3 regions of the Streptomyces sp. NBC_01689 genome follow, and region 2 is predicted to be linked to each of the others. Evidence: riboswitches for the same ligand, from Rfam matches in the RefSeq annotation. Region 2 holds a riboswitch; each other region holds the start of a gene.
What was found. A riboswitch is a leader RNA that binds a small molecule or an ion and turns the genes downstream of it on or off. The one in region 2 is predicted to bind S-adenosylmethionine.
Positions count from the first base shown of each region.

Region 1 (10,369 bases), 4.4 Mb from region 2:
AGTTCGAGACGAACTTCTACGGCCCGCTCCTCGTCACCCGCGCGTTCGTGCCGCTCATCGAGCGCAACGGCGGCGGCCACCTCCTCAACGTCCACTCCGTGCTGTCCTGGATCGGTCTGCTGGGCTCCTACAGCGCGTCCAAGGCGGCCTTCTGGTCGCAGACCAACTCCCTGCGCCTGGACCTGAAGCCGCGCGGCATCGAGGTCACCGGACTTCATGTCGGCTACGTCGACACGGACATGGCCGCGCACGTCGACGCACCGAAGTCGTCGCCCGAGGGCGTCGCGGCACAGGCCCTCGACGGCATCGAGTCCGGCGCCCTCGAAGTCCTCGCCGACGACCTCACCCGGCAGGTCAAGGCCCAGCTCTCCCGGGACATCACCGTGATGTACCCGCAGCTGTCGGCCTGATCCGGGCATCCGCGCCCGGCCGCCGCTCAGACCGGCAGCAGGTGGCCGATCAGGTCGCCGAGCTGCCGGACGTTGCGGCACTCGTGCATCTCGACGAGGCCGGCGTACTCGGGCGCGGCGGAGTCGCCGGTGCCCCACTGGGACCGCGGCTCTGGGTTCAACCAGTAGACGCGCCGGGCCTGTTCGCGCAGGCACCGGACGGCCGGAAGGTTCGGGTCGGCCATGTTCGTACGGGCGTCGCCCAGGACGAAGACGGTCGAACGCGAGCCCACCGCGCCGGCGTACCGCTCGGTGAACTCGCCGAACGCGACGCCGTAGTCGCTGCTCCCGTGCCAGCCCGTCAGCGTGGCCTCGGCCCGGATCCGGGCACCCAGCCCCTCCGGGTCGGCCGCCCCGTGCTCCAGCAGACCGGTCACCTCGTCGATCCGGTTGACGAAGGCGAACACCCGTACCTTGCCGAACTGGTCGTGCAGCGCCTGCACCAGCAGCATCGTGAAGTCCGAGAAGCCCGACACCGACCCCGACACGTCGCACAGCAGCACCAGTTCGGGCCGGACGGGCCGGCGCCGGCGCAGCACGGGCCGCATCGGCACACCGCCCGTCGACAGCGACGCGCGCAGCGTCCGCCGCAGATCGACGGTGCCCCGGGCGGCCCGGCGGCGGCGGGCGGCGAGCCGGGTGGCCAGCTTGCGCGCGAGCGGCTGGACCACCCCGCGCAGCTCGGCGAGCCGGTCGCGGCCCGCGAAGAGGAAGTCCACCCGGTCGGCCGTCGGGGCCACCGCCCGCCGGGCGGTCTCGTCCCGGCCGCGCCGCTCCGCGACCCGCCGTCGCGCCTCCGCCGCGACCAGCGCGCGGAAGTCCTCGATGCGCCGCCGGATCTCGTCCTCCAGGAGCCGGTCGGTGAACCCGGCGGCGCCGGACCGCGCCCGGACCTCGTCACGGGCGCGTGCCAGCAGCGTCTGCGGACGCAGCCGGTCGAGCGTCTGGTACGAGGACCAGCCGTCCGATCCCGGTGAGGAGCCGTACCCCCCGAAGCCGTCCACCGCCTCCACGGCCAGCCGGGCCAGCAGCGCCGCGTCGTCGGCGGCCAGCGCGGACGCGAGGCGGTCCCGCAGCTCCTCCCGGTCGGCGGCGGGCGCGTCGGTGCCCGCCGCGCCGCTCCCCGGTACGCCCACGAGCCGCGGGAAGTACAGGTCGAAGGCGGGATCGAAGACCCGGCGCTGCGCCGTGCCGTGCAGCAGCGTGGCGGCGAGGCCCTCGCGCAGGCGTTCCCGGTCCGTCAGGCCGAGTGCCTCCATCGCCCGGGCGGCGTCCACCGTCTCGCCGGTGCCGATCCGTACGCCGTGCGCGCGGAGCGCGCCGACGAGTTCCGTCAGCCGCCGGGTCACCCCGGCCGGCGCGCTCACACGGCGTCCAGGTCGAGTTTCGCGCCGGCCTTGAGGATGTCGTCCTGGTGCTTGAGGAGTACGCCGAGACTGTCGCGTACGACGGACTCGTCGAGGGTGTCGGCGCCGAGCGCCAGCAGCGTGCGTGCCCAGTCGATGGTCTCGGCGACCGAGGGGACCTTCCGCAGATCCATCTCGCGCAGCGCGCCGACCACCCGCACCACCGACCGCGTGAGCGCCTCGTCCAGGCCCGGCACCTTCAGTCCTACGATGCGGCGCTCCAACTCCTCCTCCGGGAAGCCGATGTGGAGGAAGAGGCAGCGTCGGCGCAGCGCCTCGGACAGCTCGCGACTGGCGTTCGAGGTGAGCACCACGAAGGGCCGGCTGGTGGCGGTGATCGTGCCCAACTCGGGGACGGTGACCTGGAAGTCGCTGAGCACCTCCAGCAGCAGGCCTTCCACCTCGACGTCCGCCTTGTCGGTCTCGTCGATCAGCAGCACCTTGGGGCCGTCGCCCCGGATGGCGGTCAACAGCGGCCGGGGCAGCAGGAATTCCTCGCTGAAGATGTCCGTGCGGGCCTCGTCCCACGTCTCGTCGCGGCCGGCGCTGATGCGCAGCAACTGCTTGGCGTGGTTCCACTCGTAGAGGGCCCGGGACTCGTCGACCCCCTCGTAGCACTGCAGCCGGATCAGCCGGGCCCCGGCGACCTGTGCGACGGCCTTGGCGAGCTCCGTCTTGCCGACCCCGGCGGGGCCCTCCACCAGCAGGGGCTTGCCGAGGCGGTCGGCCAGGAAGACGGTGGTGGCGACCGCGGGGGAGGCCAGATAGCCGGTCTCGGCGAGGCGGGCGGAGACATCGTCGACGGACGTGAACAGCAACGGGGCCTCCAGTGCGGGCGAGGGTGGGCGCACTCTCGAATGTCACTATCCAAGCGCTTGTTCAGTGGCCTGTCACGCGCGGACCGTCGCATGTGACGACGCCCACTCACCCCGGTAGACCGATCGGTTTCCGCGTCGGGTTCCCGCGCGGTAGCCTTCCCGTATGGCCACAACAGACAAGGCGTCCACGAGGGACCGGCTGCTGGACGCCGCGGCCGACCTCTTCTACCGCGAGGGCGTCTCCGTCGGCATCGAGGCACTGTGCAGGACGGCCGGTGTCTCGAAGCGGTCGATGTACCAGCTCTTCACGAGCAAGGACGAGGTCCTCGCGGCGAGTCTCGAACGCCGGATCCCGCTCTACGAGGAGCAGCTCGCGCCCGCTTCGGCGGCCGACGGCACGCCCCGTGAGCGCATCCTGCACGTCTTCGAGCGGGCGGAGTACGTCTCCACGCGCCCCGAGTACCGCGGCTGTCCCTTCCTGGCCGCGCTGGTCGAGCTGAAGGACCCCGAGCACCCGGCGAGCGTGGTGGCGGGCAGGGCCAAGGACCGCCTGGAGGAGAGGTTCCGCGCCGAGGCCGAGCTGGGGGGCGCGCGGGACGCGGCGTTCCTCGCCCGGCAGCTGATGCTGGTCTTCGACGGAGCGAGCGCCCGCGCCGGGTCCCGGATCGAGACCCTGGAGGACGGTCTGGCCACCAGGACCGTGACCGCCCTGCTGGACGCTGCGGGCGTCGGCTGACCTCTGGCGGCGAGGCACGGAGGCCCTCGGGTGTGCCCCGCAGGGCCCCCGGTCGTTCAGACGACGCCGTCGGCGCGCAGCGCGGCGATGTCGGCGGGGCCGTGTCCCAGCGCGGTGAGGATCTCGTCGGTGTGCTCGCCGAGGGCGGGCACGGGGTCCATGCGCGGATCGACTCCGGCGAGGTCGACGGGCGGCAGCAGGGCGGGCACCACGGCGCCGGGCACCCGTACGTCGCGCCAGCGGCCCCGTTCGCGCAGGACCGGATGGGCGAGGAACTCCTCGACGGTGTTCACCCCGGCGTTGGCGATGCCCGCGGCGTCCAGCAGTTCGCCCGCCTCGTGACTGCCGAGCGTGCCGAACCGGTCGGCCACGATCGCGTCGAGCGCGTCACGGTGGGCGACCCGGTCGGGACCGGTGGCGAAACGCGGATCGTCCACGAGGTCCGGGCGCTCAAGGAACCGCTCGCACAGCGCGACCCACTCCCGTTCGTTCTGGATGGAGAGGAGCACGTCCCTGCCGTCGGCCGCGGGGTACGTGCCGTAGGGAGCGATGGTGGCGTGCCGGGTGCCGATCCGCGGCGGCTGGGTGCCGCCGTGGCGCGTGTAGAGGGCGGGCTGGCCCATCCACTCGGCCAGCGCCTCGAAGAGGGAGACCTCCACGGCGCGGGCGACGCCCTGGGTGGCGCGGGTGAACAGGGCGGTGAGGACGCCCGAGTAGGCGTACATGCCCGCCGCGATGTCGGCGACCGACACCCCGGCGCGGGCGGCGCCGTGTTCGTTGCCGGTCAGTGAGACCAGGCCCGTCTGGCACTGCACGAGCAGGTCGTACGCCTTGCGGTCCGCCCACGGTCCCTCGGAGCCGTAGCCGGTGACGGCGCACGGGATCAGTGACCGGTGCCGTTCCCGCAGCGACGCGGCGTCGAGGCCGAGCCGGGCCGCCGCCCCGGGGGCCAGGTTCTGCACGAACACGTCTGCTCCGGCGAGCAGTTGCTCCAGGATGTCGCGACCGCGGGCCGACTTGAGGTCCAGGGTCAGTGACTCCTTGGACCGGTTGAGCCAGACGAAGTAGCTGGACTCGCCGTGCACGGTGGTGTCGTAACGGCGGGCGAAGTCGCCCCCTCCCGGGCGTTCCACCTTGATCACCCGGGCGCCGAGGTCGGCCAGTTGACGGGTCGCGAAGGGCGCCGCCACGGCCTGCTCGACACTGACGACGGTGATACCGGCGAGTGGGAGTTCGGTCATCGGGCGGACCTCCGGGGAGCAGGCCGGGAGAACGGGGCGACGCGGGTCATGCTGCCATCATGGCCGCGCCCGCGGTGATCGCGCAGACACCGGGACGCGACGGCGGCGCGGGCACCGCGGAGTGGGGCCGGGGCGGGACGCCGACGGGCACCGTCCTCGTTTTCCGCCGTCCTAGGACCCGCGGTCTTTGATGCCGCGACGGTCCTCGGTACCGTTCCCGCACCGTCCCATCCCGCCCCACCGCACCCCTCCCCGGAGCCGAGACATGACCGACCGTGCCGACCGGACCATCGCCGCCCTGCGCAGCGGACACGACCACCTGACCTCCGTGGTCCACGGACTCGCCGCCGCCGACCTCACCCGGCCCTCGGGCGCTTCGGAGTGGGACGTGTCCCAGGTGCTCAGCCACCTGGGCAGCGGCGCGGAGATCGGCCTCGCCTCGCTGGAGGGGGCGCTGAACGGGACCGGACCGCGGGGCGGCGACTTCAACACCTCGGTGTGGGCGCGCTGGGACGCGATGTCCCCGGCCGAGCGTGCCGAGGGGTTCGTGACCGCCGACGAGCGACTCGTCAGCACCTACGAGGCGTTGGACGCGCGGGCCCGGCAGGAGCTCCGGGTGGATCTGGGTTTCCTGCCGGCTCCCGTGGACGTCGCGACCGTGGCGGGACTGCGGCTCAGCGAGTTCACCCACCACACCTGGGACGTCGAGGTGGCGTTCGACCCGGCGGCGGCCCTGCTGCCCGTGGCGGTCGGGCCGCTCCTCGACCAGGCCGGTCTGCTCATGGGGTTTCTCGGCAGGGCGGACGCGCTGGGCGGCCGCCACGTCCGGGTCGCGGTGCGGACGGTCTCTCCCGAGCGGGCGTTCGGGCTCGACGTGGGTGACTCGGTCGCGCTGGTCGACGAGCCCGCCGACCCCGACGCCGTGCTGAGCGCTCCGGCCGAGTGGTGGCTGCGGCTCGTCACCGGCCGGCACGCCCCGGCCCGCACCCCGGCCGAGGTGAACCTGAAGGGGGACGCCCTCACCCTCGACGACCTGCGACGCGTGTTCCCGGGGTTCTGATCCGCGCGGCCGTCGTGACGGCCGTCGTCCGGCGCGCGAGGCCGTCCGCGGGGGCGGCTCCGCGCGCCTTCGGGCCGCGGCGTCGGCGGGTGTGCCGCGTCGTGGCCCGCCGGCCCGTCCCCGGAGCCCTTCCGGGCACGGCGTTCCCGGGGCCCCGCGCTCTACGGCCGGTCGCCGGGCGCCTCGGAGGGCGGCAGCAGATCGTGCAGCTGCTCGAACCGCTGCGCGCACGCCGTGCGGGCGATGGCCTGCGAGACCGCGTCGGCCAGCGGGCGCGAGGACTCCCTCAGCAGGGTGCGTGCCTTGTCCGTGAGGACGACCTCGATACCGCGTTTGTCCCCGCAGGCCGAGCGCCGGGTGATCAGGCCCGCGCGCTGCAGACAGGCCACCTGATAGGTCAGCCGTGTCTTGGGCCGGCCCAGCAGCTCGGCGATCTGTGTCATGCGCAGGCTGGAGCCGGGCTGGTCGGCCAGCAGGCACAGCACCAGGAACTCGTCGTGCGAGACCCCCAGGGCGTCCTTCACCCGAGCGCGCAGCTGCTGCTCGATCGCGCCGGCCGCCGCCAACAGCCGCATCCAGGACCGCAGTTCGCCCGGAAGCAGGCCGTCGTCGCCCGCCGGCTCGTGTTCGGGCAGGTCAGCGGGGGCGAGAAAGTCGGCCATGGTGTCACAGTCTACTGGTTGTCCAAATTTGGAAAACGGGCTAGCCTGTGATCGTCCAAATTTGGATGACTCTCGTTCGTCCCACGGCCCGTGCCCCATCGCCCACCGTCAACCGTATGGAGAACACTCATGACCGTCGCCGTCGAAACCGGCCTGTGGCAGCTCGACCCCGCCCGTACCAAGGTCGCCATCCGGCACAAGACGATGTGGGGTCTGGTCACGGTGAAGGGCGTCTTCGCCACCGTCGCCGGGGAGGGCGAGGTGCGGCCCGACGGGACCGCCCGGGGCACCGTGACCCTGGACGCGGCGTCCCTCGACACCAAGAACGGCAAGCGGGACAAGCACCTGCGCTCGGCCGACCTCTTCGACGTCGAACGTCACCCCACCATCACCTTCGCGGTGGACGACGCCGCGGTGGCTCAGGACGACACCGTCACGGTCGCCGGAGAGCTGACCGTGCACGGCGTCACCAAGCCGCAGCCCGCCGTCGCCCGTGTCACCGCGGCGAGCGTCGACGAGGTCACCCTGGACACGGAGTTCAGCGTGGACCGCGACCAGTTCGGCATGGGGTGGAACCAGCTGGGCATGCTCCGCGGCCTGACCACTGTCGTCGGCACACTCGTCTTCACCCGGGTCAAGGGCTGACCGACGACGGGGCCCCGGCCCACCCGCCGTCGCCGCGGCCTTCGGGCGGCCGCGGCGCCGGGCGTCCGGCGGGTGAACACCCCGCCGCCCGGGGGTCGTTCGGGTGACCGCTCAGCCCCGGAGCCCCGCGTCACGGAACGCCGGACGGGCGCCCAGCCCGGCGACGTACTCCCGCAGCCGGCCGTACGGGGAGAGGGCGTCGCCGGCACCGAGGCGGACGAGAGCGACCCACAGGTCGACGTCGGCCGCCGTCAACTCGTCGCCCAGCACGTACGCGTGCGCGGCGAGCCGACGGTCCAGCGAGGCGAGCGCGGCCGACCGCGCCGCCGGCGCCGCCGCCGGGGTGAGATTCCGGTGCAGGAGGACGCGCAGGGCGTCGATGTCCGCGGCGAGGGCCGGCGGGTGCAGCCGGGGGTGCCCGCCGTCGCCGCGACAGCCCGGAAGCTCTCCGAGGTCGCGCAGGATGTCGGGCGTGTGGTTGCTGACGATGCGCCCGCTCCAGCGGTCGCAGAGCGCCGGCGCGGTGAGCGGACCGTCGTAGTGGTGCCAGGTGGCCTCGTACGCGGCCCGCAGCGCGGCGCGGGCGTCCGGCGTTCCGGACGGCGCCGTCAGCAGGGTGGAGGTGACCGAGTCCCGCAGACCCAGCAGGCCGAGGGTGATCGAGATGCGCAGCGAGCGCGGACAGTCCTCGGAGAGGTACAGCTGATAGCGGTGCGGCGCCGGGTAGAAACCGCCGGCCGGACCGACCCCGATGCGGCTGCGGATCCGGTGCCCGCGCAGGGGTGCCGTGCCCCGGGGAGGCCCGGCGACGACGGTCCCCGGCACGGGTGAGGGTGAGGGCGCGGTCGAGGAGCAGGGGGAGGCGGCGGCGGACGGACCGAGCGAGGCTGTCTCGGGCATGACTCTCCATGGGAACGGCGAAGCCCTGCCTCCCCGGGGGGCGGCAGCGGCGGAACGGAGTGACTGCGCTGACGTACTGTCCGGCGGCGGACTAGTAGGCGCTGGAGACCCGCTGCAGATCGATGTGCAGGCGTCTGGTCAGACCGCTCGTGCCCGTTCCGGTCATTCCCGTCGCTCCCGTGTCCGGGGCTCGCGAGAGGCGAGACCACGCTTGCCCCGCCGCTCCGGCGGGACCCGGTCGTCACCCGGGGCACCCCGTCGCGGTGGAAGGGTTGCCTGTCAGCGGGCCGGGGCCGATCAACCGCCTCGCACGGACGGAACCGGGCGAAGGGCGCTGACAATCGTGACCGTCCCCGTCAGTCTCGGTCCGCTCCACGGGCCCGTCAAGAAGGCACCCGCGCGGTCTCACCACGTGGTCGTCCGGGCTGCCGGACGTTGACATCCGTCGGGGGCCGTGCCTAACTTACGCCGCATCGGACCGGAGCAACTCCGGTGGACACGAGGCCCGACGGGCCGGAACGGTGACGGTGACCGCGATGCACGCAGCTCAGGGGAAGACCGCCTCGCGGTCCCACGGCTGCCACCGCGCGCTCATGAACCGTCGCCCCGAGCGGCACCTCACCGACGGCGGCAGCGCCCGCACGGCCCGGTGTTGTCCCGCTCCCGGCGCCCGCTGTCGCTGTCAGGGCTGACGCGCTCCCTCGCCGGTCCCCGCTCGCCGCATCCCGGTTCATGAAAGCCCGGCCGGCCGACCCCGGTTGCTGCGGACCGGGCCGGTGAACCCCGGCCGGCGGACTCCCGGCCCCTGATCTCCGCCGTCCGGCACAGGACCCGTGATCGCCGAATTGCCCCGTACCGGCGTCGAACGGGCGGTCCGCCGGTGACCTCCTTCCCCTTCCCGCCCCCCGCATCGGGTTCGTTCCCCGTGCGCGTACCCCGTCGTCTCCTCGTACGGGCCGCGCCCGGGGAGTCCGAGCCGCCTGGAGCCCTCCATGAGTGAATCCCTGGGCTCCGCCGTGCCGTTGGGCACGGCGGAGCCGCCCCCCGCTCCCGTGGCCGAACCGAGGCCGTACGCGGCGCAACGGGTACGGCCGCTGCGCCGGCCGGGCCGCTGGATCGTCTCGGCGGCCGTGCTGGTCCTGGTCGCGCAGATCGTCCACGGCCTGGCGACCAACCCGTTCTTCCAATGGGACAGGTTCCAGTACTGGTTCCTGCGGCCCACGATCGTCGACGGCTTGCTGATCACCCTCGAAGTGACCCTCTACAGCGCCCTTTCGGGCCAGCTGGGCGGTGTCCTGCTCGCGCTTGCACGGCTCTCCCGGAGTCCGGTGCTGCGCGCCGTGAGCTGGGTCTACATCTGGCTCTTCCGCTCGGTCCCGCTCATCGTCGTCCTGCTCTTCCTGTACAACTTCTCAGCCCTGTACCGGACGTTGAGCCTCGGCGTGCCGTTCGGTCCCGCCTTCCTCACCTTCGACGAGTCCCGGCTCGCCACCGACATGGCCGTCGCGGTCGTCGGGCTGAGCCTCAACGAGGCGGCGTACGCGGCCGAGGTGGTACGGGGCGGCATCCTCTCCGTCGACCAGGGCCAGCACGAGGCGGCGGCCGCGCTCGGTCTGCCGAAGGGCTACCAGTTCACGAGGATCGTGCTCCCCCAGGCCCTGCGCTCCATCGTTCCCAACTACGTGAACCAGTTGATCGGCCTGATCAAGGGCACCTCCCTGGTGTTCTACGTCTCCCTGCTCGATCTCTTCGGCTCGGTGCAGAGCATGGGCAGCACCTACCCCGGCGACATCGTGCCGCTGCTGCTGGTCGCCACCGTCTGGTACCTGATCCTCACCAGCGTCGTGTCGGTCGTCCAGTTCCACGTCGAGCGGTACTACTCGCGGGGTGCGCTGCGCACGCTCCCGCCCACCCCACTGCGGAGACTCCGCACCGGTCTGCGCGACCTGCGGGCCCGGATCCGGAAGGAGGCGGCACGGTGAGCGCCGAGACCGCGGAGCACCTGGACGGCCGGCCCGCGGCGGTCGAGGTGCACGACGTGCACAAGTGGTACGGGAACCAACGGGTGCTGAACGGGGTGCGGTTGACCGTCCGGCCCGGCGAGGTCACCGTGGTCCTCGGGCCCTCCGGCTCCGGCAAGTCCACGCTCCTCAGGGTGATCAACCATCTGGAGAAGCCCGAGATCGGACACGTCCGTGTGAACGGCGAACCGATCGGTGTACGGGAGCACGGCGGCCGGCTGAGGGAACTGAGCGAGCGGTCCATCCTCGCCCAGCGCGGCCGGATCGGGTTCGTCTTCCAGAACTTCAACCTGTTCCCGCACCTGACGGTGCTGGACAACGTGGCCGCCGCGCCCGTCGCCACCGGCCGGCTGGGCAGGCCCGAAGCCCGGAAGCTGGCGCGCACCCTCTTGGGCCGGGTCGGGCTCGCCGACAAGACCGCCGCCTTTCCC
Region 1 is NZ_CP109592.1:2,543,042-2,553,410, reverse strand. Features, by position in the region: gene OG776_RS10875 (SDR family oxidoreductase) at 1-410, shown strand, start outside; gene OG776_RS10870 (VWA domain-containing protein) at 437-1,816, opposite strand; gene OG776_RS10865 (AAA family ATPase) at 1,813-2,670, opposite strand; gene OG776_RS10860 (TetR/AcrR family transcriptional regulator) at 2,837-3,409, shown strand; gene OG776_RS10855 (CaiB/BaiF CoA transferase family protein) at 3,466-4,650, opposite strand; gene OG776_RS10850 (maleylpyruvate isomerase family mycothiol-dependent enzyme) at 4,916-5,710, shown strand; gene OG776_RS10845 (MarR family winged helix-turn-helix transcriptional regulator) at 5,872-6,372, opposite strand; gene OG776_RS10840 (YceI family protein) at 6,502-7,017, shown strand; gene OG776_RS10835 (glutathione S-transferase family protein) at 7,129-7,917, opposite strand; gene OG776_RS42435 (putative leader peptide) at 8,009-8,083, opposite strand; SAM riboswitch class IV at 8,120-8,266, opposite strand; gene OG776_RS10830 (amino acid ABC transporter permease) at 8,910-9,899, shown strand; gene OG776_RS10825 (amino acid ABC transporter ATP-binding protein) at 9,896-10,369, shown strand, end outside.
Region 1: it holds a riboswitch for S-adenosylmethionine, as region 2 does, so the genes downstream of both, OG776_RS42435 (putative leader peptide) here and OG776_RS29560 (aminotransferase class V-fold PLP-dependent enzyme) in region 2, are expected to answer to the same signal.

Region 2 (10,369 bases):
AGGGCGACGTGGTGCAGGTCACCGAAGAAGAAGACCAGGTCACCGACCTGCAGATCGCTCTGCGAGTAGATACGGGTGCCTATGTTGGCCTGCGACTCGGAGGTCCGCGGGATGGAGACGCCGGCCTGAGCGTAGGCCCAGGAGGTGAGGCCGGAGCAGTCGAAGGAGCTCGGGCCGGTGGCGCCGTAGACGTACGGGCGGCCGATCATGCCCTGGGCGGCGGCGAACGCGGCGCCGGCCCGCCCGGAGGCGGCCTTGGAGTTGCCGAGGTCGACGCGCTCGCTGGCCCGGGTGGCCCGCTCCTGGTCCTGGGCCGCGAGGGCCGCCCGCTCCTTGGCCGTCAGGGAGTTGAGCAGCTTCTGCGCGGAGGCGAGCTTGCCCTGGACTTCCTGCTTCTTCTTCTTGAGCTCCGCGCGGGTGTCGGAGAGGTCCTTGAGCTTCGCGGACGCTTCCTGGCGCTGCTGGGCGAGTTCGCGCTGCTTCGACTGGACCTTCTTCATCGCCTCGACCTGCTGACTGCTCAGCTGGTCCATCGCGGACGCCTTGTCCAGGTAGTCGTCCGGGTTCGAGGAGAGGAAGAGCGCCACGGACGGGTCGATGCCGCCGGTGCGGTACTGGGCGCTGGCCATCGAACCCAGGCCGTCACGCAGCTCGTTGAGGTCCTCCTGGCCGCGGGCGACGTTGTCCTGCAGGGTGCTGATCTGCTTCTCCAGCTTGTCCTGCTTCTCCTTGGCCCCGTTCAGCTTCTCGGTGGCCTTCTCCGCCTGCTCGTAGAGGGCGTCGACCTTGGACTTGACCTCGTCCTTGCTCGGCTTCTCGCTGGGCGCGGCGTTGGCGGCGTTGGCGCTGAGGGCCACGGCTGCCGCGGCGGCGGTGGTGAGCACGGTCACGCGGGTGCGGCTCGGCTGCTTGGGTCGACGGTGGGACGCCACGAAGGCGAGCTCCTTCTTCCTTCAGCCGCCTGCCGAGACGCCGACGGGCGGTGCCCCTCCGCCGTCACTCCCTATGAGTGATCACCCGAGCGGAGGTTCGAGGCCAGACCCTAGTGACCTTCCTGTGATCAGTTCAAATCCAAACCTGAAAAATCTCGGTCACCGAGCGCATTCTTTGCACTCAACTCACGTGCAGTGATGCGCGATTGACACTACGTTGCGTGAAGGTCTCACCAAACGGGCCATCCCGCCCGGACGTCACAGATGGGACGGACGAGTTCTCCGGGACGCGGGAGGCGGTTCGCGGACCGGGGGCGGACACCCCGCCCGCGCCGGGGGACGCGCTCGGCCGACGGCCCCCGGGGCAACGCCCGGCGGACCAGGGGTGAACTCCCGGCTAACCGCGCGAGAAACGCTTCAGGAGCACCACGGAGGCGACCGGGCGGGCGCCCGCCTTGGCGATCCCGTCGGCGACCTCACGGTCGGTGGAGACCACGATGACCGGCCGTCCGGGCGGCTCGGCGCGCACCAGCTGGCGGATCAACTCGTCAGCGGTGACGCCGGGTTTGGAGAACAGCACCCGCACCCCGCGCGGCGGCGCGAGCAGCACCGGCGCCGCCAGCTCCGCCCCGTCGAAGACGCAGGTGACCTCGGCGCCGGTCTGCGCGGCGAGCTGGGAGAGCTGCCCCAGCAGTCGCAGCCGCTGCTTCTCCAGCGGCATCTGCGGATAACCGGTCTTGGTGACGTTGTACCCGTCGACCACCAGGTGCGCCTGCGGCAGCGCGAGCAACTGGTCGAGGATCGCGGGGTCGTTCTCGGAGAGCGCGCGAGCGGCGATGTCCTTCGGGGTCATCCGTCCCGGCTCGACCGCGTCCACGGTCTCGGCGGGCCGTACGGACACGGGTGGCAGGGCGAGTTCGCGCCGCAGCCCCTGTGCCGCGTCCAGCACGGTGTCCAGGAGCAGCCGGACGCGCATGTCCTCGACGCTGCGACCCTCGCGGGCCGCCCTGCGGGTGGCCTCCAGGGCCGCCTCGGCCTCGGCCAGCCGGGTCTTGAGCCGCCGGGTCTCGCTCTCCGCGGCGGACACCTGGGCCTGCCCCTCCGCCCGCGCGGTGTCCGTCTCGGCGTGCAGCTTGCGCAGCGCGGCCTCGCCCCGCTTGACGTCGCTGAGGGCACCGCGCAGCTTGCGGTGCAGCGACTCCGACTCCTTCTTCGCGGACTCCAGCTCGGTGCGCAGCCGTTCGGTCTCGGCCCTGGTCTGGGCGCGCGCCTCGGCGAGCTCCTCCCGCAGCCGCTCCAGCTCCGCGCGGCTCTCCTCGTCGGCACGCTCGGCGTCCGCCCGCAGGGCCTCCTCGCCCGCGGCGGTCACCAGCTTCACCCAGCCCGTGGGGCGCAGCACATAGGCCGCGGCCGCCACGTCCAGCGGGTCCGCGGCCGGGGGCGGCGCACCGGAGTCGAGGGCGCCCACGAGCTCCGGCTGCGCCTCTCTGAGCTTCTCCCCGATACGCTGCCGGAAGAGCGGGTCGGTCTCCAGTGCGGCGGCCATCGCGTTGCCGGCGAACTTCGCCCGCCGGTTCGCGGCGAACCGCGCGTACTGTCTCAGCTGAACCGGCAGTTCGGCGACGGTCAGGCCGCCGAACCCGTCGGAGACGATCTGCACGACGCGGCGGCGCACGCCGTCGGGCAGCGGACGGTCGAGCACCTCGGCGGCGCCGTCGTCCGGCTCCCCATCCGTGGTCTCCGCCATCCCTCGCTCCATCGTCCGTGCGGGGCCCGCTCCCTCAGGAGCCGGCGCCCGGCCTGTCCACCAGTTCCACCTGATCCACCGCGTTGCACCAGCGACAGCGCACCGACTCGATGGTCTCACTGACCACCTCGCGCTCCTCCACGCTCGGCTCGCCGGCCAGGTCGAGGTGCACGTACTCGACGACCTTCGACGAGCGCGTCACGTCGAAGCGCGTCAGATTGCCGCACAGGGTGCAGCGCCAGCGGGTCTCGGTGGTCGGAAGGGGAACCGTCATGTGGCAGTCGCTTTCCTTCTGGTGTCCGTGTGGCTCGTAACCCTACGGCCTGGCGGGTACTCGACGCTCGGCCGTCCGCAGCGGCGAGGCACTCTGCGTGCATCGGTCCGGTTACGTCATGCTCTGCAACATGATCGGCAACTGGAGTACGACGGTCGGCAGGACGGTGCGGGCCCAGTCCGCGCCCGTGACGTACGGGCTGATCGTCCTGTGCTGCGTGATCTTCGTGATCGGCCCGGCGTCGGGGTTCAATCCGACCTACGGCACCGGGGACGAGCTGCTCGTCGCGCAGCGGGCCTACTTCCGGCGCTGGGGCGTGGTGCCCGCCGAGCTCCTCGCGGGGACCCCGGGCGCCCTGCTGACGCCCGCCACGGCCCTGTTCATCCACGGCAGCTGGCTCCACCTCCTGGGCAACATGCTCTTCTTCTACGTCTTCGGGGCCATGACCGAGGAGCGCATGGGCCACTTCGAGTTCGCCCTCTTCTACGTCGGCTGCGGCTATCTCGCGCTGGTCGGCTACGCGGTCGCCAACTCCACCTCCGAACAGACCCTGGTCGGTGCCTCGGGAGCGATCTCCGCGGTCCTCGGAGCGTTCCTCTACCTTTTCCCCAAGGCCCGGGTGACCAGTCTCTTCCCGTTCCTGTTCTTCCTGCCGCTGCGCTTCCCGGCCTGGATCGTGCTGCCGTTCTGGGCGGCGCTGCAGTGGCTGGCGGCGGGCCGCAGCCCCTCGGGTCCCGGGGTCGCCTATCTGGCCCATCTGGTGGGCTTCTCGCTGGGCTTCCTCTACGCGTGGGTGCGCTTCCGGGGGCCGACTAGAGTGAAAGTCCCAGCAGCGGCCCCCGAGGGAGAGAACCAGCCGTGATCACCGCGATCGTGCTCATCAAGACCAGCGTGGACCGGATCCCCGAGATCGCCGAGTCGATCGCCGCCCTCGACAGTGTCAGCGAGGTCTTCTCCGTCACCGGCACGTACGACCTGATCGCCATGGTCCGGGTCAAGGCCCACGACGACCTGGCGGACGTCATCCCCGGCAGCATCAGCAAGATCCCCGGGGTGGAGGGCACCGACACCCACGTCGCCTTCCGCACGTACTCGCAGCACGACCTGGAGGCGGCCTTCGCGATCGGCCTGGACTCCTGACCGGCCCGGACTCCTGACCGGCCGCGCCCCATGGCCGACCGCGACCCTTGACCGGCCGCGACTCCTGACCGGTCCCGCGACCCGCGCCACACCGCCCGAGGGGGGACCCGGGTCAGACCGCGGGCACGCAGCGACCGCCCTCGGTGCGGTAGCGCCACTGCGCGCCGTCCCGCACGAGCTCCTTCACGGCGCGCACGAAACGCTCCACGTGCTCGTCCGGGGTGCCCGCCCCGAAGCTGACGCGGATCGCGTTGAGGGACTTCTCGCCGGGCGCGGCCTCGGGGGCCCCGCACTCGCCCTGGGTCTGCGGGTCGCTGCCGAGCAGCGTGCGCAGCAGCGGGTGCGCGCAGAAGAGCCCGTCCCGCACCCCGATGCCGTACTCGGCGGAGAGCGCCGCCGCGAAGTGCGAGCTGTTCCAGCCCTCCACGACGAACGAGATGACACCGACCCGGGGCGCGTCGTCGCCGAACAGGGACAGCACGCGCACCCCGGGCACCTCGGCGAGGCCCTCGCGGACCGTGCGGATCAGGTGCCGCTCGCGGGCGACGATCCGGTCGAAGCCCTCCTCGGCGAGCGCCTTGCAGGCGGAGGCGATGGAGTAGGCGCCGATCACGTTGGGGGACCCGGCCTCGTGCCGGGCCGCGCTCTCGTGCCACTCGACGTCGACACCGCCGTCCGCGCGCCGGGCGACCTTGCGGCTGGCGCCGCCCCCGGCCAGGTACGGCTCGGCGGCGCGCAGCCAGTCGGAGCGGCCGGCGAGGACACCGGAGCCGAAGGGCGCGTAGAGCTTGTGCCCGGAGAAGGCGACCCAGTCCACGTCGAGGTCGCGGACGGACACCGGGTGGTGCGGGGCGAGCTGAGCCGCGTCCAGCACGATCCGGGCGCCGTGGGCGTGGGCTGCGGCGGCGAGCTCGCGCACCGGCCACAGCTCGCCGGTGACGTTCGAGGCCCCGGTGACGCAGACGAGGGCGGGTCCGTGCGGGTCGCGGCGGCCGGCCAGGGCGCGCTCCAGGGCCGCGACGGCCTCCCGCGGGGTACGGGGCGCGTCGAGGTAGCTGACCCGGGCGTCCTGCCACGGCAGCAGCGAGGCGTGGTGCTCGGTCTCGAACACGAAGACCTGGCAGTCGGCCGGCAGGGTGGCGGCGAGCAGGTTGAGCGAGTCGGTCGTCGACCGGGTGAAGACGACCTGGTCGTCGTCCCGGCAGTCCAGGAACTCCGCGACGGTCCCGCGGGCGTTCTCGAAGAGATCGGTGGACAGCTGCGAGAGGTAGCCCGCTCCGCGGTGCACACTGCCGTAGTACGGGGCGTACGCGGCGACGTCGTCCCAGACGCGCTGGAGGGCCGGGGCGCTCGCGGCGTAGTCGAGGGCGGCGTAGGTGACCTCGCCGCCGGTGACGAGCGGGACGGTCACATCACGGCCCAGAACGGGCAGCGGGGCACAGACGGACTGGTCGACGGCAGCGGTGGAGACAGACATGGCGCACTCCTGTGAGGCAGGCGGAAGCACCGCGCGAGCGGGGGCGTAGCGGGGTACGCCGCGCGCCGCCCGGCGCAGGTGAGGGTGAAAAGGGGTGTGCGGAGGCGGGGCTCTACGCCCTAGCGCATTCGCTTGCTCACAGAAGGCTCCCTCGAACGACCAGGACCCCTGGGATGCTCGAGGGGTCCGCGCTTGCCGCAGACCTCGCTGCCTACGGCCTGGTCTTCACCCGGGGCACCCCGCCACGGACGGAGGGTTGCCGGACAGCCGGCCGGGGCCTGATGGCTGTCGCTCATGACCTGATACCGCATCCTGCCACACGGTCTTCCGGACGCAACCCGGAGTCCACATGGCGGTACACGCCCCCCTGCCCGAGCCCTCTCGTACCAGGGGCTCCCGCCAGGGGCGCCGCGCCCCCTGGACCCCCGCCCTCGCACGGAGCCTCGACCTCGAACGCCGGACGGGCCGGAGATGCCCGCCCACGCTCGAAGACCGACGCCCGCCACCCACGCACAACCAGCCCGTCCGGCGCCGCTTGAGGACGAGGCCGTCCAGGCCGATGCGGGGGTCCGGGGGCGGCAGCCCCCGGCAGCACGAAGGCCGACGCCCACCGTCCAGCCCCTCCGGGCTTGAGGGCCCCTCTACCCGGCCCGCGGGCTACGCGTTCGTGGCCGCCACCCACCGGTCCAGCGCGGCACGCGCCGCACCGGAGTCGATGGCCCCGGCCGTCCTCACCATCGCGGCACGGACCTGGTCCACCAGCGGCGCGTCCGTCGGGGACAACGCCACCAGCGCCGCCGCCGCGTTCAGCACCACGGCGTCCCGTACGGGCCCTCGCTCGCCGTCCAGGACGCGGCGGGCGACCTCCGCGTTGTAGGACGCGTCGGCGCCCCGCAGGGCCTCCACGGGGACGAGGTCGAGACCGACGTCCCGCGGGTCGAACCGCTCCTCGGTCACCTTGCCGTCCCGTACGACCCAGACCCTCGACGTCGCCGTGGTGGTCAGCTCGTCCAGCCCGTCGTCACCGCGGAAGACCAGCGACGAGTTGCCGCGCTCGGCGAAGACGCCGGCCATGATCGGCGCCATCCGGGCGTCGGCGACACCGACCGCCTGCGCCCTGACCCGCGCGGGGTTGGTCAGCGGGCCGAGGAAGTTGAAGACGGTCCGGATGCCCAGCTGTCCGCGCGCCGCCGCCACATGACGCAGCGCCGGATGGAACTTCACCGCGAAGCAGAAGGTGATCCCGGCCTCCTCGGCCACCTCGGCCACCCGCTTCGGCGTCAGTTCCAGATTGACGCCGAGCTGCCCCAGGACGTCGGAGGCACCCGACGCCGAGGACGCGGCCCGGTTGCCGTGCTTGACGACCTTCGTGCCGGTCCCGGCCACCACGATCGACGACATCGTGGAGATGTTCACCGTCTTCGCGCCGTCGCCGCCCGTACCGACGATGTCGACGGTCTCCCCCGGCACCTCGATCACCTTGGCGTGCGCGTACATCGTGCGGACCAGGCCGGTGATCTCCTCGACGGTCTCGCCCTTGGCCCGCAGCGCCACCACGAAGCCGGCGATCTGCGCGTCCGTCGCCTCGCCGCTCATGATCCGGTCCATCGCCCAGGCGGTGTCGTCCGCGCTCTGGTCCCGGCCGTCGAGCAGGCCGTTCAGCACCGCGGGCCAGGAACGGCCCGCCGCGATGTCGCCTCCAGCGGGGGTCACAGCACTCATATGCCGCTCCTGGGTTCGTAGACACGTACAAGCAGGGTCCACCCTATCCAGCACCGGGCACGGCAAAGAGCCCCCGTCCGGGCAATGGACGGGGGCTCCTGCCGTGGCGATCAGCGGGACCGGTGAGGACCGGCCGGAGGATCAGTGGTGGCCGTGGCCGCTCGTGATCTCCTCGTACTCCTCGACCGTGGGCTTGGGGATCTGGCTGTTCTCCCCGTAGAAGCCCTTGCTGAGCTTGGCACGCAGCCGCTGCGCGCCGTTGACCTTGCGCTCGACACCGTTCTCGTCGACCACCGGGCCGATCTCGGCGGGCTGGTACTGCTCGTGCGCGGTGAGCGTGTGCAGGGCCTCCTGGCCGAGCGGCTCGTGCACCTCGATGAACTCACCGTGCGGCAGGCGCTTGATGATGCCCGACTCGCGGCCGTGCAGCACCTTCTCCTTGTCGCGGCGCTGGAGGCCGAGGCAGATCCGCTTGGTGGCGATGAAGACCAGCACCGGCACGACGAAGAACGCGATCCGGACGAACCAGGTGATCGAGTTGATCGACAGGTGGAAGTGCGTGGCCCAGATGTCGTTGCCGCCACCGACCAGCAGGACGAAGTACCAGCTGATCCAGGCCGCGCCGAAGGCGGTACGGGTGGGGACGTTGCGCGGGCGGTCCAGGATGTGGTGCTCGCGGTTGTCGCCGGTGACCCAGCCCTCGATGAACGGGTAGACCGCGATCGCGACCAGGACCAGCGGGAAGATGACCAGCGGGATGAACACGCCCAGGACGAGCGTGTGACCCCAGAGGTTGATCTCCCAGCCCGGCATGACACGGATCAGGCCCTCGGAGAAGCCCATGTACCAGTCCGGCTGGGCGCCCGTGGAGACCATGTCGGGCCGGTAGGGGCCGAGCGACCAGATCGGGTTGATCGAGGCGATCGCCGCGATGGCCGCGATGGCACCGAAGACCAGGAAGAAGAAGCCTCCGGCCTTCGCCATGTAGACCGGCAGCAGCGGCATGCCGACGACGTTGTTGTTCGTCTTTCCGGGGCCCGCGAACTGCGTGTGCTTGTGGTAGAAGACCAGGATCAGGTGGCCGACGACCAGGCCGAGCATGATGCCCGGCAGCAGCAGCACGTGCACGGAGTAGAAGCGGGCCACGAAGTCGCCGCCCGGGAACTGACCGCCGAAGAGGAAGAACGAGAGGTACGTGCCGACGATCGGCACGGACAGGACCGCGCCCTCCATGAAGCGGACACCGGTGCCGGAGAGCAGGTCGTCCGGGAGCGAGTAACCGGTGAAGCCGGTGAACATGCCCAGGACGAACAGCAGGAAGCCGAACAGCCAGTTGACCTCGCGCGGCTTGCGGAACGCGCCCGTGAAGAACACGCGCATCATGTGCACGAACATGCCGGCGAGGAAGATCAGCGCCGCCCAGTGGTGGATCTGCCGGATCAGCAGACCACCGCGCACCTCGAAGGAGATGTGCATGGTCGAGTTGAACGCCTCGGACATCAGCTGACCCTGCAGCGGGACGTAGCTGCCGTGGTACTCCACCTCGTTCATCGACGGGTGGAAGAACAGCGTCAGATACACACCCGTGAGGATGATGATGAGGAAGCTGTACAGGCAGATCTCACCCAGCATGAACGACCAGTGGTCGGGGAAGATCTTGCGCATGTTGGCCTTGGCCAGGGAGTAGATCCCCAGGCGGCCGTCGGCCCAGTCGGCCACCCGCTCACCGGCGGGCGCCTTCTCGCGCGAGCGCGAGTCGGAGGTGGTCGTAGTGCTCATCCGCGCTCCCAGAAGGCAGGACCGACGGGCTCGTCGAAGTCGCCGAGCGCCTCGAGGTAGCCCTCGTCGTTCACACCGATGCGCAGCTGCGGCAGGGCATGACCGGCCGGGCCGAAGATCACTCGGGCACCGTCGGAGAGGTCGAAGGTGGACTGGTGGCAGGGGCAGAGCACGTGGTGCGTCTGCTGCTCGTACAGGGAGATCGGGCAGCCGACGTGGGTGCAGATCTTCGAGTACGCCACGATGCCCTCGTGCGACCAGGCGAGCTCGCGCTTGTCCTTGATGTTCTCCGGCTGGAGCCGGACGATCATCACGGCGGCCTTCGCGATCTCCTGCTGGAAGTCCTCGTCCTTCTCCTCCAGGCCCTCGGGCTTGACGAAGGTGAGCGAGCCGACGGCGATGTCGGAGGGACGCAGCGGCTCGTTCGTGTTCATGTTGACGAGGAGCTTGCCCTTGGACCAGATCGTGTGGCGCAGCTTGGTGCCCGGCAGCGGACCGAGGTCGCGCAGCAGCATGACACCGGAGAGCGGGAACAGGGCCAGCGCGCCGAACATCGTGGTGCGGATCAGCTTGCGACGGCCGAGCGCGGACTCCTTGGCGCCCTGCTTGAAGTCGGCCAGAACCTTGGCCTTGACCTCGGGCTCCGCCTCGATCGGGTGACGTTCGTCGGCGATCTCCACGTCGGACATCAGGGTGCGGGCCCAGTGGACCGCGCCCGCGCCGATGGAGAAGAGCGCCACACCGAGCGTCATACCCAGCGCGAAGTTCAGCGCGCTGATGTGCCCGAGCGGGAAGACGAAGATCGACTTGTCGTTCGGGATCGTCACGTAGGAGGCGATGAAGGCCACGGTGGCCAGCATCGACAGCGTGAACAGCATCGCGACCACACGCTCGGACCGCTTGGCGGCCCGCTCGTCGATGTCCTGGATGCGGTGCTCGTGGGGCGGCAGTCCCGGGTCCGCGAACGGGTTGTCCTCGTTCGCGACGGCGACTGCGCCGTGACCGTGCGCGTCGGCCTGCTCAGCGGGCAGGTTCTCTTCTGGAATGTCTTGGCTACTCATGACTTCTTGGCCTTTGCGGTCCGAGCGGCGACCCAGACGGCGACGGCGACCAGGGCGCCAAGACCGAAGATCCAGCCGAAGAGGCCTTCACTGACCGGCCCGAGGCCGCCCAGCTCGAGACCGCCCGGGCTCTCGGTGTTGTCACCGTTGACCGCGTCGAGGTACGCGATGATGTCCTTCTTGTTCTTCTCCGACAGCGTGGTGTCGGGGAAGGAGGGCATGTTCTGCGGGCCGGTC
Region 2 is NZ_CP109592.1:6,922,620-6,932,988, reverse strand. Features, by position in the region: gene OG776_RS29585 (C40 family peptidase) at 1-932, opposite strand, end outside; gene OG776_RS29580 (NYN domain-containing protein) at 1,330-2,679, opposite strand; gene OG776_RS29575 (hypothetical protein) at 2,714-2,953, opposite strand; gene OG776_RS29570 (rhomboid family intramembrane serine protease) at 3,084-3,815, shown strand; gene OG776_RS29565 (Lrp/AsnC family transcriptional regulator) at 3,812-4,093, shown strand; gene OG776_RS29560 (aminotransferase class V-fold PLP-dependent enzyme) at 4,206-5,570, opposite strand; SAM riboswitch class IV at 5,754-5,870, opposite strand; gene trpD (anthranilate phosphoribosyltransferase) at 6,228-7,292, opposite strand; gene qcrB (cytochrome bc1 complex cytochrome b subunit) at 7,434-9,071, opposite strand; gene qcrA (cytochrome bc1 complex Rieske iron-sulfur subunit) at 9,068-10,132, opposite strand; gene qcrC (cytochrome bc1 complex diheme cytochrome c subunit) at 10,129-10,369, opposite strand, start outside.

Region 3 (10,369 bases), 1.5 Mb from region 2:
GGCCGGGCATGGCCTACCGCCTGGTCCACGAGTTCACGGACTACGAGGTCCTGCGCATCTGGGGCACACCCGTCAAGGTCGACATCGAACCGATGGGGAACCTGTAGCCGGCCGGGTGCGCGGCCTGGCCGGGCCGACCGTCCGCTTCCCGGGTCGGGGCCCGGCCGACGGCCCCGCCCCCGCCCGGCCCCGCGGCCGTGGTACGCCGGGCGCTCACCCCAGCAGGGGCAGCGCCGGGAAGCCGTACCCCTCCCACAGTCCGCGCGCCGTCTCCCCGGGATAGCCGGTGACCACCGGATCGGCGTCGAGGACCTGCGTCAGACGCCGCTCGGGCCCGTACGCCGGCCAGCCCGGGTCACCCGTTCTCGCGAACGCCGTCCAGGACGTGCGCAGCAGCGACGAGAGGGCCAGCGCCTCCGGTGTGGGCCCGGCACCGGCGAACACCAGCGCGCCGAGGTCCGCGCCGAACGTGCCGAACAGCAGCGGGACGTCCAGGCCGTGGCAGGCGCCCAGCACACCGTCACCGCCCGGGGCCGGCCAGGCCAGTTCGTAGAGGTGCGCCCGGCCGCCGCCGGTGAGCTGCGCCTCCGCCAGGTGCAGGGAGGGCATGGCGAACAGCCAGTCGGTGTGGACGCGTTCGTACAGCTCACCGGGCGAGGCGCCGGGGTAGGCCGCACGGTAGGCCCGTGCGCCGTCCGGGCCCGGTGCGAACCTGCGCAGGGCGGCCGTGGCGTCCTCGTCGGTGACCCTCCCGAGGGAGCCGCCGAGCACCATGAACAGCCGGAACTCGTCCCGGTTGTGCCCGGTGACCAGTTCCACGTCCCGCGCGGCCCCGGCCGCCAGCGCCTGCCAGGGCGTGACCGGCAGCACCTCGCCGTCGACCACCGGTGAGAAGGGCGTCAGCGTGTGGGCGACCGGTCCCCAGCGTTCCTCACGGGCCCGCATACCGGCGCCCACCGCCGCCCCCGCCTGGGGCAGCCGGCGCGGATCCACGGCGGCCAGGTCGGCGGCGGTCGGGCGCAGCCCCGCCTCGGCGGCGATGGCCGACGCGATGTCCCGGGCCAGCTCGTCCGAGAAGAACGGGCCCGGCACGGACTGCGCGATCGCCCGCCGGAACAGCCCGGCGGCACGGGGCATGGCCAGCAGCGACGCCACCGAACCGGCACCGGCGGACTCGCCGAAGACGGTGACCTGTCCGGGATCGCCGCCGAACGCCGGGATGTTCTCGCGCACCCACTCCAGGGCGGCGACCTGGTCGAGCAGGCCCCGGTTGGCGGGCGCCCCCTCGATCCGGGCGAAACCCTCGACCCCGACGCGGTAGTTGAGGGTGACGACGACGAGATCACCGTCGCGGGCGATGAGCCGGGCGTCGTAGCCGGGGCTGCCGGCGTGGCCCATCTTGTAGGCGCCCCCGTAGATCCACACCATCACCGGGCGGCGCGCGGCCGGGTCGGGGTCGGGGGTCCAGACGTTCACGGTCAGCCAGTCGTCGCCCGCCGGGCCGGCCGGCACACCGGTGCGGTCCGGGCCCGGTGTCTCCTGCGGGGGCGGCGGGCCGAAGGAGTACGCCTCCCGGGTGCCGTCCCAGGCCCGTGGCGGACGCGGTGCGGCGAACCGCGCCGCACCGACGGGGGGCCGCGCGAACGGGATGCCGCGGAAGACGGTCAGGCCGTCCTCGCGGCGGCCGCGCACGGCGCCGCTCGCGGTACGCACCACGGGCCCGGCCAACCCGGCGGCCCGCTCGGAGGACTCGGCTGTCGTCATGGGTGACCCCTCACTGACGGCTCGGCGCATCGACCCCGCCCACGGTACGAAACCGCGCGCGAACCGTCGCCGGCCACGCCGCTCCACCCACCCGCCTGCCCCGGCCCGGCCCCTGAAAGGCGGCCGGTTCCGGCCCGCGAAAGGCGCGGGCCCGGCACGCGTCGGCCCCGGCCCGGCCGTCCGGCGGATCCGCGGCCTGCTCCCCGCCGCCGGCCGGCCCTCACCCGAAGGCGGGACCGGACCGGGCGGTACGGGGACCGGGAGAGCCCGCGGGCGGGCGCCCCGTGGGCGAATCCTGTGGGCGGACCCGGAGCCGCGGACCAAGAGCCGGGCCCCGGGTCGGGCGGGCGGCCGGGCGTCGGGCCCGGAGGTCAGCTGAGCGTGCGCAGGGCCGCCGCGTCGTACGGCTTCAGCTCGTCGAAGCGGCCCGCGAGGACCTTCGCCGCCCACTCGGGGTCCTGGAGCAGCGCGCGGCCGACGGCGACGAGGTCGAACTCGTCGCGCTCCAGGCGGTCGAGGAGGTCGTCGATGCCCCGGACGGAGGAACCCTCGCCCTGGAAGGCCTTCAGGAACTCGCCGTCCAGGCCGACCGATCCGACGCTGATGGCCGGCTTGCCCGTCAGCTTCTTCGTCCAGCCCGCGAGGTTCAGGTCGGAGCCGTCGAACTCCGGGAGCCAGTAGCGGCGGGTGGAGGCGTGGAAGACGTCCACACCGGCCTCGGCCAGCGGGGCCAGGATCGCCTCCAGCTCCTCCGGGGTCTCCGCGAGCCGGGCGTCGTACGCCTGCTGCTTCCACTGCGAGTAGCGGAAGAGGACCGGGAAGTCCGGCGAGACCGCGGCGCGGACCGCGGCCGTGATCTCCGCCGAGAACCTGGCCCGGGCCACCGGGTCGCCGCCGTACGCGTCGGTACGGCGGTTGGTGCCGGACCACAGGAACTGGTCGAGCAGATAGCCGTGGGCGCCGTGCAGCTCGACACCGTCGAAGCCGATGCGCTCCGCGTCGGCCGCGGCCTTCGCGAAGGCCTCGATGACGTCGTCCAGGTCCTGCTGGGTCATGGCCCTGCCGGTGACCTCGGCGCCCTCGGTGGTCAGACCGGACGGGCCGACCGCCGGGGCGTCGGCGTACGGGGGCTGGCCGGCCTCGCGCACCATGCCGATGTGCCACAGCTGCGGCACGATCGTGCCGCCCGCCGCGTGCACCGCGTCCGCGACCTTCGTCCAGCCCGCGAGCTGCTCCTCGCCGTGGAAGCGCGGCACCCGGTCGCTCTGCCCGGCGGAATCGTGGCCGACGTACGTGCCCTCGGTGACGATGAGGCCGACACCCGCGGCGGCGCGGCGGGCGTAGTACCCGACGACGTCCTCGCCCGGAACACCGCCCGGCGAGAACTGCCGGGTCATCGGTGCCATCACGATCCGGTTCGGGACGGTCAGACCGTTCAGGGAGACGGGGCGGGACAGGATCTCTGCGGCGCGGGAGGCGGCGTTGGCAGTCACGTAGGGGGCTCCTCGGAGAGGTCGTTCGGTCGTCGGTGGCCTGTTGACGGGCATTCCGCACGGTATGTGCATGCGCATCGACCACCCGTCCCCTCAACCGCCCGGTCCGGCGCGACATTCCGGCGCCCTCCGGGGTGTTCTGTGACCCCGGACACGCCCGAGGGCGGCACCCCCTGGAAGAAGGGGGTACCGCCCTCGGAACGTCAGGACAGTGATCAGCCGGAGGCGGATCAGAAGTCCATGTCACCGCCCGGCATGCCGCCCGGAGCGGCCGCGGCGGCCTTCTCCGGCTTGTCGGCGATGACGGCCTCGGTGGTGAGGAACAGCGCGGCGATGGAGGCGGCGTTCTGCAGCGCGGAACGCGTGACCTTCGCCGGGTCGATGATGCCTTCGGCGATCATGTCGACGTACTCACCGGTCGCGGCGTTCAGGCCGTGGCCGACGGGAAGGTTGCGCACCTTCTCGACGATGACGCCACCCTCGAGACCACCGTTGACGGCGATCTGCTTGAGCGGGGCCTCCAGGGCGAGCTTCACGGCGTTGGCGCCGGTCGCCTCGTCACCCGTGAGCTCGAGCTTCTCGAAGACCGAGGAGGCCTGGAGCAGGGCCACGCCACCACCGGCGACGATGCCCTCCTCGACGGCCGCCTTCGCGTTGCGGACGGCGTCCTCGATGCGGTGCTTGCGCTCCTTGAGCTCGACCTCGGTGGCGGCACCGGCCTTGATGACGGCCACGCCGCCGGCCAGCTTCGCCAGACGCTCCTGGAGCTTCTCGCGGTCGTAGTCCGAGTCCGAGTTCTCGATCTCGGCACGGATCTGGTTCACACGGCCGGCGACCTGGTCGGCGGAGCCGGAGCCGTCGACGATCGTGGTCTCGTCCTTGGTGATGACGACCTTGCGGGCGCGGCCCAGCAGGTCCAGACCCGCGTTCTCCAGCTTGAGGCCGACCTCCTCGGAGATGACCTCGCCGCCCGTGAGGATGGCGATGTCGCCGAGCATGGCCTTGCGGCGGTCACCGAAGCCCGGGGCCTTGACGGCGACGGACTTGAAGGTGCCACGGATCTTGTTGACGACCAGGGTCGACAGGGCCTCGCCCTCGACGTCCTCGGCGATGATCAGCAGCGGCTTGCCCGACTGCATGACCTTCTCCAGGAGCGGGAGCAGGTCCTTGACGTTGCCGATCTTGGAGTTGGCGATGAGGATGTACGGGTCGTCGAGCGACGCCTCCATCCGCTCCATGTCGGTGGCGAAGTACGCCGAGATGTAGCCCTTGTCGAAGCGCATACCCTCGGTGAGCTCCAGCTCCAGACCGAAGGTCTGGGACTCCTCGACGGTGATGACGCCTTCCTTGCCGACCTTGTCCATCGCCTCGGCGATGAGCTCGCCGATCTGGGTGTCGGCGGCGGAGATGGAGGCCGTGGAAGCGATCTGCTCCTTGGTCTCGACATCCTTGGCCTGCTCGAGCAGGGCGCCGGAGACGGCCTCGACGGCCTTCTCGATGCCGCGCTTGAGGGCCATCGGGTTGGCGCCGGCGGCCACGTTGCGCAGGCCCTCGCGGACGAGCGCCTGGGCGAGCACGGTCGCGGTGGTCGTTCCGTCGCCGGCGACGTCGTCCGTCTTCTTGGCGACTTCCTTGACCAGCTCGGCGCCGATCTTCTCGTACGGGTCCTCGAGCTCGATCTCCTTGGCGATGGAGACACCATCGTTGGTGATCGTGGGGGCGCCCCACTTCTTCTCGAGGACGACGTTGCGGCCCTTGGGGCCAAGGGTGACCTTGACGGCGTCGGCGAGCTGGTTCATCCCGCGCTCGAGACCGCGCCGTGCCTCCTCGTCGAACGCGATGATCTTGGCCATGTGAAGTGGTCCTCCCGGACTGGGGTGGATTGCTCCGGACCGCGCTGGCGCCCGCGACGGACGGCCTGCCTGCCCCGGTGGTTCCTTGCACCACCTGGCCTGCGGGCCTCACCGACCCGGTCCTTCGTTATCACTCTCACCTTCAGAGTGCTAACGCAATGATTAGCACTCGCCCCTGCCGAGTGCAAGCGACTCGGGAGGATCCCCAGGTGAACACGGGCGGCACGGCGGCCTCCCGGAGGGCCCCGCCGGTGAGGGCCGGAGGCCTCGCGGGGGCACGCGCACGCACCGGGGCACGGGCATCCGGACACACCGGCCCGCCGAGGGCGCGGACTCGCGGACATACCGAAGGGCTCGCACCCCAGGGGGATACGAGCCCTTCGTCACGTCGAACAGTCAGTCGGCGCGTGCTTCAGCCGGTCGCGAGCCGGACCATGTCCGCCTGCGGCCCCTTCTGGCCCTGCGAGATCTCGAAATCGACCCGCTGACCCTCTTCCAGGGTGCGGTAGCCGTCCATCTGAATCGCGCTGTAGTGGACGAAAACATCCGCACCACCGTCGACCGCGATGAAGCCGTACCCCTTCTCCGCGTTGAACCACTTGACGGTGCCCTGAGCCATGCCTAACTCCCCTATTACTGGCCCTTGCACAGGACCGCACTTCGCGGACCCGGGTCAGACCTCCACCCCCCAACGGTTGGGGGTGTGCGCCGGAACGCGTCGACCGCGGCTGAATGTATCTGTCCAACTGCCGTCTGCAACAGGTCAATCGGACGAGAATTCTGGGCACGGCCGATCGGGAATATAGGGAGGATCAGCGAAGATTCAGGGCAACTCGGGCCCCATAAACGCCACATAAGGCTCAAAAACGCCGGTCACTTTGGCTACTTCTTACCGCAGGCCGGACGTGAACTCATATGCACCCGGCATGGAAAACGCGGCGGGTTCCCCAATCGTACCGCGCTCAACCCTACAGAATTGCCCCCTCCGCTTCTCTCACGGAGGGGGCAATTCGATGAACTCTCGGTGATTGGCATTACCCACGGTAATGATCTCACCGTGGGTAACCGGCGTCAGCCTCCGGCGACGGCCGGGATGATCGAGACGCCCGCGCCGTCCGGCGTCGCCGTCTCCAGGCCCTGTTCGAAACGGACGTCGTCGTCGTTCACGTACACGTTGACGAACCGGCGCAGCCTGCCCTCGTCGTCCAGCACGCGCGCGGCGATGCCCGTGTGGTTCTTCTCCAGGTCGGAGATCACCTCGCCGAGGGTGCCGCCCTCGGCGGTCACCTCGGACCGGCCGCCGGTGTAGGTGCGCAGGATGGTGGGGATGCGGACGTTGACGCTCATGCGGTGACCTCCCGGTCGGATGGTGGCGTACGACTGGAGAGCACCCCGGCAGGGGCGCGCGGAACCGCGCGGCCGGCCTCCCGGGGGCCCGTGGCCGGAGAGCGGCCTCCCCGGCCGGACGGCTACGCGAGACCGGCCTCGCGGAAGGAGTCCAGGCTCGGCCGGATGGTCGCGGTCAGTCCCGTGCCCGCCACCGCGTCCAGCGTCTTCAGGCCGTCGCCGGTGTTCAGCACGACCGTGGTGAGCGTCGGGTCGAGCAGCCCGTTCTCGATGAGCTTCCTGGTCACGCCGACCGTCACACCGCCGGCGGTCTCGGCGAAGATCCCCTCGGTGCGGGCCAGCAGCTTGATCGCGTCGACCACCTGCTCGTCGTTCACGTCCTCCACGGCCCCGCCCGTCCGGCGCGCGATGTCCAGCACGTACGGGCCGTCCGCCGGGTTGCCGATGGCGAGCGACTTGGCGATGGTGTCCGGCTTCTGCGGCCGTACGACGTCGTGGCCGGCCTTGTAGGCGACGGACACCGGCGAACAGCCCTCGGCCTGCGCGCCGAAGATCTTGTAGGGCCGGTCCTCGACGAGCCCGAGCCTGATCAGCTCCTGCAGCCCCTTGTCGACCTTCGTCAGCTGGGAGCCGGAGGCGATCGGCACGACGAGCTGGTCGGGGAGCCGCCAGCCGAGCTGTTCGCAGATCTCGTACGCGAGGGTCTTGGAGCCCTCCGCGTAGTACGGGCGCAGGTTGACGTTGACGAAGCCCCAGCCCTCACCGGCCGGGTCGCCGATCAGCTCGGAGCAGAAGCGGTTCACGTCGTCGTAGTTGCCCTCGATGCCGACGAGCTCGCCGCCGTAGACCGCGGCCATGACGACCTTGCCCTGCTCCAGGTCGTGCGGGATGAACACGCAGGAGCGGAAGCCGGCGCGGGCGGCGGCGGCACCCACCGCGCCGGCCAGGTTGCCGGTCGAGGAGCAGGAGAGGGTGGTGAAGCCGAAGGCGCGGGCGGCCTCGATGGCCTGCGCGACGACGCGGTCCTTGAAGGAGTGCGTCGGGTTGCCGGAGTCGTCCTTGACGAAGAGCCGGCCGGGGTCGACCCCCAGCTCGCGGGCGAGGTTGTCTGCCTTGACGAGCCTGGTCCAGCCCGGGTTGATGTTCGGCTTGTCGGCGACGTCGGCCGGAACGGGGAGCAGCGGCGCGTAGCGCCAGATGCTGGCGGGGCCGGACTCGATGCGCGCCCGGAGTTCTTCGGTGTCGTAGGCCGAGAAGTCGTAGGCGATCTCGAGCGGTCCGAAACACTCCTCGCAGGCGAAGACCGGGCCGAGCGGTACCCGGTGGCCGCATTCGCGGCAGGAGAGCGCCGTGGCGGGACCGAGATCGACGGTTCCGGCGGATCCGGTGGAAGCGGCCGGGGCGGTGGAGTTCGCGGTGTCCGGAGTGCTTGCGACAGTCTGCGCAGCCATGGAGGCGAGGCCCTTTCTCCTCATCTTCCTCACGACGCACTTCGCCGTGAGACGGATTTGGCACCTTCCCGAGCCGGGAGCCCCGCGACGCGATCGGTGATGATCGGTACGAGACCGGCTGGAGGGTTGCCGGGGCTTCATCGGGCCGTTTCCCTCTGCCCCTCTGGATGAGCGGTATTCGGTTGTTGGTCTTCAGTCCGGGACGATCTACGACATGCGATGGTCATCCGCGTTGTTCAAGACTGTAACCGAAGGCCAGGACAGTTGAGATAGTCGTCCGAACCGCGAGATGGATCACACCGTGAGAGACCGGGTGATCAGACAGTGAGGAGCCGCAGACCGTGCTGAAGGAAGTCGAGCGCTGGCTGGGCACACGCTCCTGGTCCGTGGCCGATCGCCCGCTCCACCGGATCATGTCCGCCAAACGTGCCTCGGGCTCCACGGTGAGCGTCGTGCTGCCCGCGCTGAACGAGGAGGAGACGGTCGGCGAGATCGTCGCCGCCATCCGTGCGGACCTGATGCGCCGGGTGCCCCTCGTCGACGAGATCGTCGTCGTCGACTCGGGCTCGACCGACCGCACCTCGGCGGTGGCCGCCGCGGCGGGCGCGCGCGTCGTGCACCGGGACGAGATCCTGCCCCGCATCCCGGCCGTACCCGGCAAGGGCGAGGTCCTGTGGCGGTCGCTCCTCGTGACGAGCGGGGACATCGTCTGTTTCATCGACGCGGACCTGAGGGAGTTCTCGTCGGACTTCGTCTCCGGGATCGTGGGCCCGCTGCTCACCGATCCTGGCGTGCACCTCGTCAAGGGGATGTACGACCGTCCGCTGGCCGGCGCCGCGGGCCAGGGCGGCCGGGTCACGGAGCTCATGGCCCGACCGCTGCTGAACATGCACTGGCCGCAGCTGGCCGGCTTCGTCCAGCCGCTCGGCGGTGAGTACGCGGCCCGCCGCTCGCTGCTGGAGCGGCTGCCCTTCCCCGTCGGGTACGGCGTGGAACTGGGCATGCTCGTCGACGCCCTGCACCTGGTGGGTCTCGACGCGCTGGCCCAGGTCGACGTGGGCCAGCGCATCCACCGGCACCAGGACGGGCAGGCGCTGGGCCGGATGTCCGCCGCGATCTACCGCACGGCGCAGCTCCGGCTGGCCCGTGGTCATCTCGTCCGGCCGTCCCTCACCCAGTTCGAGCGGGGCGAGGACGGTTTCGAGCCGCGCACGTACTCGGTGGACACGGAGGAACGCCCCCCGATGGCCGAAATCTCCGAGTACGTGGAACGCAGGGCCGCGTGAACCGCGCCCCTGGTGAGGGGGCGGTGGGAGGCCCGACGGGTCCCACCGCCCGCCGGCGCGTGTCCTTCGTCGCATACGGCCGACGGGAACGTTTGAGCGTTTCGGTGCCGGGCTAGGTTTCGAGGCATGGCTTCAACGGCTTCACCGCACGGCACCCACCGGATCCTCGTCGCGTCCAACCGCGGACCGGTCTCCTACGAGGTGGGCGAGGACGGCTCGCTCCAGGCCAGGCGCGGCGGGGGCGGGCTGGTGTCGGGGCTCTCCGCGATCGGGCCGGACGCGGGCGCGCTGTGGGTGTGCTCGGCGCTCGGCGAGGGTGACCGCGAGGCGGTCCGGCGCGGGGTGGGCGAGGACGGCGTGCGGATGCTGGACGTCGACGCCGCGGTGCACGCCGACGCGTACAACGGCATCGCGAACTCCGTCCTGTGGTTCGTCCACCACATGCTGTACCAGACGCCGCTGGAGCCGGTCTTCGACCAGGAGTTCCGCCGTCAGTGGGCATCGTACGAGGCCTACAACGGCGCGTTCGCCCGGGCCCTGGCGGACGAGGCGGCCGAGGGCGCCGTGGTGATCGTGCAGGACTACCACCTGACCCTGGTCCCGGGCATGCTCCGGGAACTCCGGCCCGACCTGCGCATCGGCCACTTCTCGCACACCCCGTGGGCGCCGGTCGACTACTTCCGGATGCTGCCCGACGACATCGCCGGGCAGGTGCTGCGCGGCATGCTCGGCGCGGACCGGCTGGGCTTCCTGACGCGCCGCTGGGCGGACGCGTTCACCGCCTGCTGCGAGGCGCTCGTCGGCGGACTCGGCGACACCCGGGTCGGTGTGCACGGGCTCGGCGCGGACGCGGACTTCCTGCGCGGACGCTCCCACGAGCCGGACGTCGCCGAGCGGATGGCCGCGCTGCGCGCACAGATCGGCGAGGGCCCCGACGGCCGCGCCCGCCGGGCGATCGTACGGGTGGACCGCACCGAGCTGTCGAAGAACATCGTGCGGGGACTGCTGGCGTACCGGCAGCTCCTGGCGGACCGGCCCGAGTGGCGGGAGCGGGTGGTCCACGTGGCCTTCGCCTACCCCTCCCGCCAAGACCTGGCGGTCTACCGGGACTACACGGCCGCCGTGCAGACCCTGGCGGAGGAGATCAACTCCGAGTACGGGACGCCGGGCTGGAC
Region 3 is NZ_CP109592.1:5,464,092-5,474,460, reverse strand. Features, by position in the region: gene OG776_RS23350 (hypothetical protein) at 1-107, shown strand, start outside; gene OG776_RS23345 (carboxylesterase/lipase family protein) at 214-1,764, opposite strand; gene OG776_RS23340 (NADH:flavin oxidoreductase) at 2,136-3,311, opposite strand; gene groL (chaperonin GroEL) at 3,488-5,110, opposite strand; gene OG776_RS23330 (cold-shock protein) at 5,523-5,729, opposite strand; gene OG776_RS23325 (MoaD/ThiS family protein) at 6,182-6,457, opposite strand; gene thrC (threonine synthase) at 6,580-7,908, opposite strand; SAM riboswitch class I at 7,926-8,082, opposite strand; gene OG776_RS23315 (glucosyl-3-phosphoglycerate synthase) at 8,250-9,194, shown strand; gene OG776_RS23310 (alpha,alpha-trehalose-phosphate synthase (UDP-forming)) at 9,321-10,369, shown strand, end outside.
Region 3: it holds a riboswitch for S-adenosylmethionine, as region 2 does, so the genes downstream of both, thrC (threonine synthase) here and OG776_RS29560 (aminotransferase class V-fold PLP-dependent enzyme) in region 2, are expected to answer to the same signal.